DNA from 2 places in the Bowdeniella massiliensis genome. Region 2 is predicted to be linked to the other one. Evidence: riboswitches for the same ligand, from Rfam matches in the RefSeq annotation. Region 2 holds a riboswitch; the other holds the start of a gene.

The links. Region 2 has a riboswitch for S-adenosylmethionine ahead of MUN85_RS00465 (methionine ABC transporter ATP-binding protein). Riboswitches for the same ligand answer to the same signal wherever they lie in the genome.
Region 1: linked by a shared signal. The riboswitch ahead of MUN85_RS11050 (OsmC family protein) and the one ahead of MUN85_RS00465 (methionine ABC transporter ATP-binding protein) in region 2 are both predicted to bind S-adenosylmethionine.

Annotation. Positions count from the first base shown of each region.
Region 1 covers NZ_JALIQR010000016.1:51,173-55,352, reverse strand. The annotation lists gene MUN85_RS11055 (sodium:solute symporter family protein) at 1-1,589, opposite strand, end outside; gene MUN85_RS11050 (OsmC family protein) at 1,586-2,089, opposite strand; SAM riboswitch class I at 2,239-2,332, opposite strand; gene MUN85_RS11045 (NUDIX hydrolase) at 2,404-3,051, shown strand; tRNA gene MUN85_RS11040 (tRNA-Ser) at 3,150-3,237, opposite strand; RNA gene ffs (signal recognition particle sRNA small type) at 3,354-3,448, shown strand; gene MUN85_RS11030 (DNA polymerase III subunit gamma and tau) at 3,506-4,180, shown strand, end outside.
Region 2 covers NZ_JALIQR010000001.1:66,070-70,249, forward strand. The annotation lists gene MUN85_RS00450 (TetR/AcrR family transcriptional regulator) at 1-187, shown strand, start outside; gene MUN85_RS00455 (MauE/DoxX family redox-associated membrane protein) at 197-1,213, shown strand; gene MUN85_RS00460 (alpha/beta hydrolase) at 1,203-2,240, opposite strand; SAM riboswitch class I at 2,299-2,390, shown strand; gene MUN85_RS00465 (methionine ABC transporter ATP-binding protein) at 2,399-3,397, shown strand; gene MUN85_RS00470 (methionine ABC transporter permease) at 3,394-4,149, shown strand.

The DNA.
Region 1 (4,180 bases), on a different contig from region 2:
GGAGTTTCCGCGGTGCGCAGCAACCGGGTAGCGGCCGCCGTCGCAAGGGCGAGTGCGCTGAATGCGGCAAGTCCCAGCAGGCCGCGTTCGTGGAGCCACCCGAATGCGAGCGCAGTGGTAGCGGCGATGCTGAGCGCCGCGAAGCCGAGGATCCCTCCCGAGCGTCGCAGTGAGTGATCGCGCGTCACCGCGAGGACTGTTCGCTGCTCGGTGAGCGTGACCGCCAGCAGGATGAGGAGGTTCGTCCCCATTCCGATCCACACGGGATGGACTCCGAGGTGGAACGTCGCCGGCTGCCAACCACCGAGCTGGTACCAGGCGAGACCCGCGCCGAACCCGCCCGCCATTGCGGAAAGAGCTGCTCGGCGGGTGGCGAGTGGCCAGAACAGCACCCCGATGATGGGGGCGAGCGTAGCGCCATTGCGCAACGTCCACGCGAGCACGTTCCACCAGGCCGATTCGCTCGTACGCGCAAACGCAAAGGCGATCATCACGACGGTAAGCACGACGAGCGATCGCCGTGTCCACGTCACGAGCTGCTCGGGGCTCGCATCGGGGCGGATCGCGAGTCCGACGTCGCGCCCAAGGCTCGTCGCGCCGGAGAACTGGCACGGTCCACCCCAACCGAGGGCGCACGCCCAGATGCCGAGGAAGAACAAGGCCGCCAGGGGAGCGGGCACCGCGGACGCGACGTATTGGGCGACGCCAATGAGACCGTTGGAGGCGCCCGGCAGCGTCAGGGCTGCCGCGATTCCGATGAGGGTACCGATCACGATGAACGGCACCGCGAGCCACGCGGCCGTGATCAGCCCCTGCCGGCCAGCGGCGGGCGTGCGGCACGATAGCGACATCTGGAACGCCGCCTGCGCGAGCAGCACGTTGACGATGAACGTACCGAACCAGGCGACGATGAGCCCGGTTCCGGCGCTGGACAGGGAGAACAGTTCCGGCCGCTGATCGCTTGCGGCTGCGAGCGCGGGCAGCCCCGGTGTGCCAAGGACCGCGACGGCGCCCACGCCCAGCATGAAGGCGAATGCGACACAGTTCGAGGTCTGGGCGAACGCGACCGAGCGCATGCCGCCGGCCGCGAGATAGGCCAACAGCAGCAGGGCAGTAAAGATGACGGTTAGGTGCACGGGCAGGCCGGTCACGACGTGCAGCGCGGAGGCGAAGGCGATTGCCGTCGCCACGGCCCACATGGGGAACGTGAAGGCTGTAATACCGCCCGCAATGCCGCGCGCGAGTCGGCCGTAACGATCGCCGATGAGCCCGGAGACGGTGACGACGAGGCGCTGTCGCAGCGGGGCGACGAGTAGTAGCGCAATGAGCAGGATCTGCGTGATCTCAGCGACGCCGTACCATAGCGCGGAAACCCCGGTGCGGTAGCTCAACTCGAGGATCGCGATAAACGATGAGCCCGAGAACAGGCCGGTGATGCACACTGCCACGGTCCACGGTGAAAAGGATCGCCCGCCGACAAAGAAGTCCGCAGCGCCGCCGGCTCGGCCCGCGAGAGCACGCGGGCCGAGAATAAGGAAGAGGGTGTACCCGAGCGCGAGTGTCACCGTCCAGATGCCGACGCTGCTCACGCGCTTACCTCAGCGCCGTTGAGCAGCCAGGTGACCTCGGGCGTGCAGCCGGCCTGGTGGAACAGGTTGTAGGCCGGGCAGCGCTTTTCTACCTGGTCAATGAGCTCAGCAAACTCATCAGTCAGCGCGGTGGCCTCAACCCACACCGTCGCTTCGAGCGAGGTGAATGACGGGCTGACGTCAGCAAGCCCGGCAAAGCCGCGACGGTCGAGCTTGGCCGTCGCCGTGTGGCGGATGACGGCGATATCGATGCCGCGCTCGCGGGCTACGAGCTCAATGAGCACTGTCAGGCAGCCCAGGAATCCACCGACGACGTAATCCATCGGGGTGGGGGCGGAATTATCTCCGCCGAGCGCGACGGGCTCGCCCGTCGTAAAGGAAAACGAGCCGACCTCAACATCGGTGCGGAGCGCTCCGGTCCAGGTGCCGCGGGCGCGGATCGACTTGAGTTGCGGGGTGGACGCGATCGCAGGGGTATCAACAGTAGTAGCGGTAGACATGAATAGTCCTCACGGTAGGACGCCAACGGCAGGCCGAAGTTGGGCAGAAATCTGCCGTGGCTACGGGATGGGGTGGGGCGTCGTACCCCGAGCAGTGCCGGGGTAACTGCGGTCTCACACCGCGGCGAGCATTCGTGTCATGGACAAAACCTCCATCGCACCTGGCGTTAGCACCGGGGCCGCATGGGCGGCGGGTTGCTGCAGCGTTATCGAGCCAGGACTCTCGGCTGCTCTGGATAGATGTCCCGCCAACCTAACGAGCGCTTGCTCCCATCACCCCCTGCCGTCCGCATGATGGACGCTAGGGTGAGCCTATGAGCTCGACGTTTGCCTGGGAAGAGCGGCTTCGCACCCACCTCGCCTCCGTTCCGAGTGCCGAGCGGCCCCTCGCTGTGACCGACGATGGCCGCAAACTGCGGACGGCCGCAGTCCTTGCCGCCCTCAGCCACGAGGAGGATCCGGTCATCATCATGGTGCGCCGCGCCGCGGCGCTACGATCCCACCCGGGCCAAGTCGCGCTTCCCGGTGGATCCATCGAAGCCGGCGAGAATGCGATTGAAGCGGCGTTGCGCGAAGCCCACGAGGAAGTGGACCTCGCCCCCGAGCGGGTGCGGGTCCTCGGGCATCTCGCGGACCACCGGACCGGTGGCTCGGATTTTGCCGTCACGCCCGTCGTTGGCACGGTGGGGGAGCCGGGCGAGCTTTATGCCAAGGACACCGGCGAGGTCGCGAGTGTCCACCAGCTTCACATCTCCCAGCTCGCCGATCCCGATCATCGTGCGACCGCGACCCTCATGCACGGCTATAAAGGTCCCGCCTTCGTCGTCGATGACCTCTTTATCTGGGGCTTTACCGCTCATCTGCTGGATGGGCTGATCGAGATCGGGGGCTGGGCGCAACCTTGGGACCACGCCAAGCAGCTCGATGTTCCGATGGACTTCTTCCGGCCCGAGGTTCGCTAGGTCGTGTCCTTGCTGCTATGACCGATAAATGCACGAAACCCTGCCGGTAGGCGGGCTACTAGCAGGGCGTGTTTTTCGCATAATCATCGCGAAAAATGTGGCGGAGGATGGGGGATTCGAACCCCCGAGGGCTTGCACCCAACACGCTTTCCAAGCGTGCGCCATAGGCCACTAGGCGAATCCTCCTGGATGGACACATCGATGATGTGCAATCAGTAATATTAGCGGCTTTGTGGGCCAGCGTCGAATCTGGCGCAGCTTTGCCGACGTGACGATGACCGCAACTATCGGTTACAGTAGTCGGTGGCCCCCACGTGACGTTATCTCACCCAACTCCCCCAGGGCAGGAATGCAGCAAGGGTAAGTGAGCTCTGGCGGGTGCGTGGGGGTCCTTGCTATCCCCAGGCTGCTTGACCGGGCTGACGATGTCCGTCCTTCGCCCTATGCTTCAAGGGTGAGTACCGCCCTGTATCGCCGCTATCGACCCGAGACCTTTGCTGAAGTGATCGGGCAAGAGCATGTCACCGAACCGCTGACCGCGGCATTGCGGGCTGACCGAATCTCTCACGCCTACTTGTTTTCGGGGCCGCGCGGCTGCGGTAAAACAACGTCGGCGCGAATCTTTGCGCGCTGCCTGAACTGCGCCGAAGGCCCGACGGACACTCCATGCGGGACATGCCCGTCGTGTGTGGATCTCGCCCGCGGCGGCAGCGGTTCGCTAGACGTCGTTGAGATTGACGCGGCCTCCCACAATGGCGTCGATGATGCCCGCGACCTGCGCGAGCGCGCCGCCTTTGCTCCCGCGCGGGATCGGTTCAAAATCTTCATCCTCGATGAGGCCCACATGGTCACGCCGCAGGGGTTTAACGCTCTGCTGAAGATCGTTGAAGAGCCGCCCGCGCATGTGAAGTTCATCTTCGCGACGACCGAGCCGGAAAAGGTCATCGGCACGATTCGCTCGCGCACGCATCACTACCCCTTCCGCCTGGTTCCGCCCGAGCAACTCTCCGCCTACCTCAACCACCTGTGCGAGGCCGAGAGCATCCAGATCGACAAGGGCGTAGTGCCGCTCGTCGTGCGTGCCGGCGGGGGATCGGTGCGTGATTCGCTTTCCGTGCTCGACCAACTC
Region 2 (4,180 bases):
GGCAACCGCCTATGCGGCCGGGCGTGAGCAGCTCGATGACGCCATCGCGCGGGTGCTGTGCCACGTCGGGATCGACGTCTCGCCTCAGCTCATCGTCGCCGTCGTCGATGGCTCGGCCGTCTCGGCGCTGTCCGAGGGACGCGATGTGCGGCAAACGGCGCGCGAGATGCTCACGCAGATCTTGTAATCTGCAAGCGTGGCCCTCACTGTTGCAACGATTCTTCTCGCCGCTGCCTTCATTGGCAGCGGCGTTGGCAAGCTGCGTCATTCGCCCGGCATCGGGCGCGATATCGCGACGTGGCGGCGGCTCGGCGTGCCGCGCGCGCTCGCGAAGCCGTGGGCGGTGCGCGCCCTGCCGATCGTGGAGCTCGGCCTTGCGATCGCGTTGCTGCTGCCCGCAGCCTTCGGCGTCGCTGCGGCCGCGGGCCTGCTCGCCCTGCTGATCATCTTCACGCTGCTCGTGACCGCGGCCGTCGCCTCGGGACGCGGCACGCCCTGCCACTGCTTTGGCGAGTCCTCGGCTCCCATGTCGTACGCGACCGTGGCTCGCAACCTCGGACTGTTGGCGCTCGCGGGCCTGGCGCTTGCCGCGCACCTGATGCGCGTCGGGCCGTGGGATTACGCCGCGGCGCACCCGGTGGGCTTTGCGGCGAGCGTCGCCGTCGCCGCGGCCGGGCTGCTGGCGGCGTGGGGCTACCTGGCCGGCGAGCGCTCCGGCGCGCGCGATGAGGGCGTGCAGGAGGCCTATCGGCAGGCCGAAGCCGAGCTTCAGGCGCGCCGCAACGACTATGTGCGCTCGGCCGTTCCCGTGCTCGATGTGCAACGTGCCGACGGCGAGATCGTCGCGCTACCCTACCTCGCGACCGAGCACGCCGTCGTCCTCGTGAACATAACCTCGGCATGCCACGCGTGCGAGGAGGTCACCGATCGCCTCGCGCACTACCGCGAACGGCTCGATGACGTCGTCGAGGTCGTCGCGCTCGTCGCTGACGACGATGACGCGGCCGCCGAGCGCGCGGGCGCCGCCGTGACCGTCGTGCGCGATCCGGCAGGCAGGACGGCGCGGGCAATGCGCCTTGCGACGCCTAGCGCGATGCTCCTCGGCACGGATTCCTATCTCGCGGGCGGTCCCGTCGCGGGGCGGCAAGCGATCGAAGATTTCATCGAGGACGTCGCCGCGGAGCTCATCGCGGCCGGGATGCTCACGCCCTAAAGAGCGTCAGATCGGCGAAGTCGGTGATGCGCCGCAGGTAGGTCTCGCGCGCCGCGGGCCCCGAGAGCGCGAGATCGTGCTTCCCGTCCTCGATGGCGTATGTCTGGGCGTTCACGCCTACGCACATCGCGCGACCGGTCATGTCCGCAACGTCGAGCACGACGTCGCTTGTCGCCACTTCGTCGGCGGTGGGGTGGGAGTTATTGCCCGAGCGTGCGGAGTGGCAAATGAGGGTCGCGATATCGAGGTGAAGACCACGCGCGAGGCGGCGCTGGGCGGAGCACACCGAGGCGAGCGTCGCCGCCCGCATGGGGAAGCCGTCGATCGGTTTCAGCATCGGGTCGATGCCCCAGCGCCCGGAGTCATACTCGATGAGGTCATGCGTGTATGCCGGGTCGAGGGTCGCTACCTGCTGGGTCGGCGCAATGCGAGCGAGGGCAGCGACGCCGAGCGGCGCGGCGAGGCGCGTGAGGGGATTGGCGTTGAGGCCGAACCATGGCGAATTGAGGATCAACGCGTCGGGCGCGAGCGGGTGGCGCGTGCGATCCGGCAGCCCGCGCGAGCGCGTGGGGTGCGCGGCGGGGGAGGAGAGGTAGGCGTACATGACGGCCTGCAAGCCGCCCGTGGAGTGGCCGAGGATCGCGATCTGGTCGTAGCGCTCGCGTAGCGCGCGCATCGCGAGCGCGATGTCTTCGTGCCGGATGCGCAGGTCGGGCAGGTATTCCGGCAGTGGAACCTCCCCGCTTTGCGGGTCGGGCAGGAGGTTGCGGCCCTGGGCTCGCATGTCGAGTGCGAAGAATTCAAACCCGCGCTCGCGCCACGCCGTCGCGTGCTCGGTTTGGAAGAAATAGTCGGAATAGCCCGGCAGGTAGAGAATCGCTCGCTGCGCATCAGGCAGGAGTTCCGCATGGTGGACCAGCGTGGCCGTCGTCGCACGCGGCATCGAGGGGGCTTCTGTTACGCGAAATTGTCGCGAAATATAGCCGTCGAGAATGTCGGGGACGCGGGGTAGCTCGCTGAGATTCATGACTCAATTCTCACACCATGGTCGCACGCAGCGCGAAGTTTCGTTTAAGCTAGCGTCGGAACCATCCAGAGCAGCTGAGAGACCCGGCTCGATGACGCTGCAGCAACCCCCCATTACGGGCGAGGGTGCTACCGCCGGGACCGATGGAGGCACACCCGGTGATAACCCTCGAGTCAGTTGGTAAGACCTACGGCTCCGTGACAGCCCTGCACGACGTGACGTTGAGCGTCGCACGCGGCACCATTCACGGCATCGTAGGTCCTTCTGGCGCGGGAAAGTCGACGCTCGTCGGCTGCCTGACCGGGCTCGTCACCCCCACTTCGGGCCGCGTCGTCGTCGACGATGTTGAAGTATCCGCCGCCCACGCCCGCTCCCGGCGCGCGCTGCGCCGCCGTATCGGAATGGTCTTCCAGCACGTCAACCTGTTCGACCAGCGCACCGCCGCGAAGAACATCGCCTACCCGCTTCAAATCATGCGCACTCCGAAGGGCGATATTGCTAAGCGCGTAGCCGAACTCCTGGAGATCGTCGGCCTGACCGGCAGGGGAGATTCCTATCCCTCCCAGCTCTCGGGCGGGCAGAAGCAGCGCGTCGGCATTGCGCGAGCCCTTGCGACCCGCCCGCCGGTGCTCCTGGCCGATGAGCCGACCTCCGCGCTCGATACCGAGACGACGACTTCGATCCTGCAGTTGTTGCGCGAGGTGTGCGATCAGCTCGGCGTCACGATCGTCATCGTCACCCACGAGATGAGCGTCGTGCGCGAGATCTGCGACTCGGTGACGCTGCTGAGCGCCGGCGAGGTCGCGGAAACCGGCACGCTCGAGGAGATCATCTCCGATAAGACGAGCCGACTGGCACGCGCCCTGGTACCGCCGCCGTCGATCCCCGACGACGGCTACCTCGATGGCTACACCATCTTGGACGTCATGTTCACCTCCCACCCTGGCGAGCCTACGGGCGCGCGCGTGCTCTCGGCCGTTGCGAATCTCGGCGGCGATATCGCGGCCGGAACCTTCGAGACCATCGGCTCCGCGCAGGTGGGACGCCTCGCGGTATCCGTCCCGCCCGACGTCGCCGGTGAGGCGCGCGACGCGCTGTGGCGCGAAGGCCATGCGGTGCAGATCCGCCGCGAGAACGGAGTGGAGGTCGAGCTGTGAGCATTCTTGGATACGCCGCTGCCGTCAGCGCCAGCCACACCCCGGCCCTCGCCGATATCGCCACTCGGCTGCTCGCTACGGACAAGCCGACCTGGTTCGATAACCCCGCGATCTCGCGCCGGCTGTGGCCCGCGACGCTGGAGACCCTCTACATGACGGGCCTCAGCTCACTCATCACGGTCCTGCTCGGGTTGCCGCTCGGCCTGCTGCTCGTCGCCACCTCCAAGCGTGGCGTCCTTGCCAACCGGACCGTCAACTCGGTCCTCGGGGCGATCGTCAACGTCGGGCGTTCGATTCCCTTCATCATCCTGATGATTGCGCTCATCCCCTTCACGCGCTTTGTCATGGGCTCGGCGATCGGGTGGACGTCAGCCGTGCTGCCCCTTGCGGTCGCGGCAATCCCGTTCTTCGCGCGCCTCGTCGAAACGAGCGTCCTTGCCGTCGATCCGGGCAAGGTCGAGGCGGCCACGATGATGGGCGCCACCGGCCGCCAGGTGATGTTCGGTGTGCAGGTACGAGAAGCCCTGCCCGGAATCGTCCAGGGCATTACGGTCCTCATCATCACGATCGTCGGCTACTCCGCGATCGCGGGCGTCCTCGGCGGCGGCGGGCTTGGCACCCTTGCCTACAACTACGGCTACCAGCGCTACCAGACCGACACGATGATCGCGACCGTCGTCATCATCGTTCTCATCGTCCAGCTCGTGCAGATGATGGGCGACATGTTGAGCCGGTTGGTGGACCACCGCTAGGCACCCGCCAACCGGAGCGAACAGCTTCAGG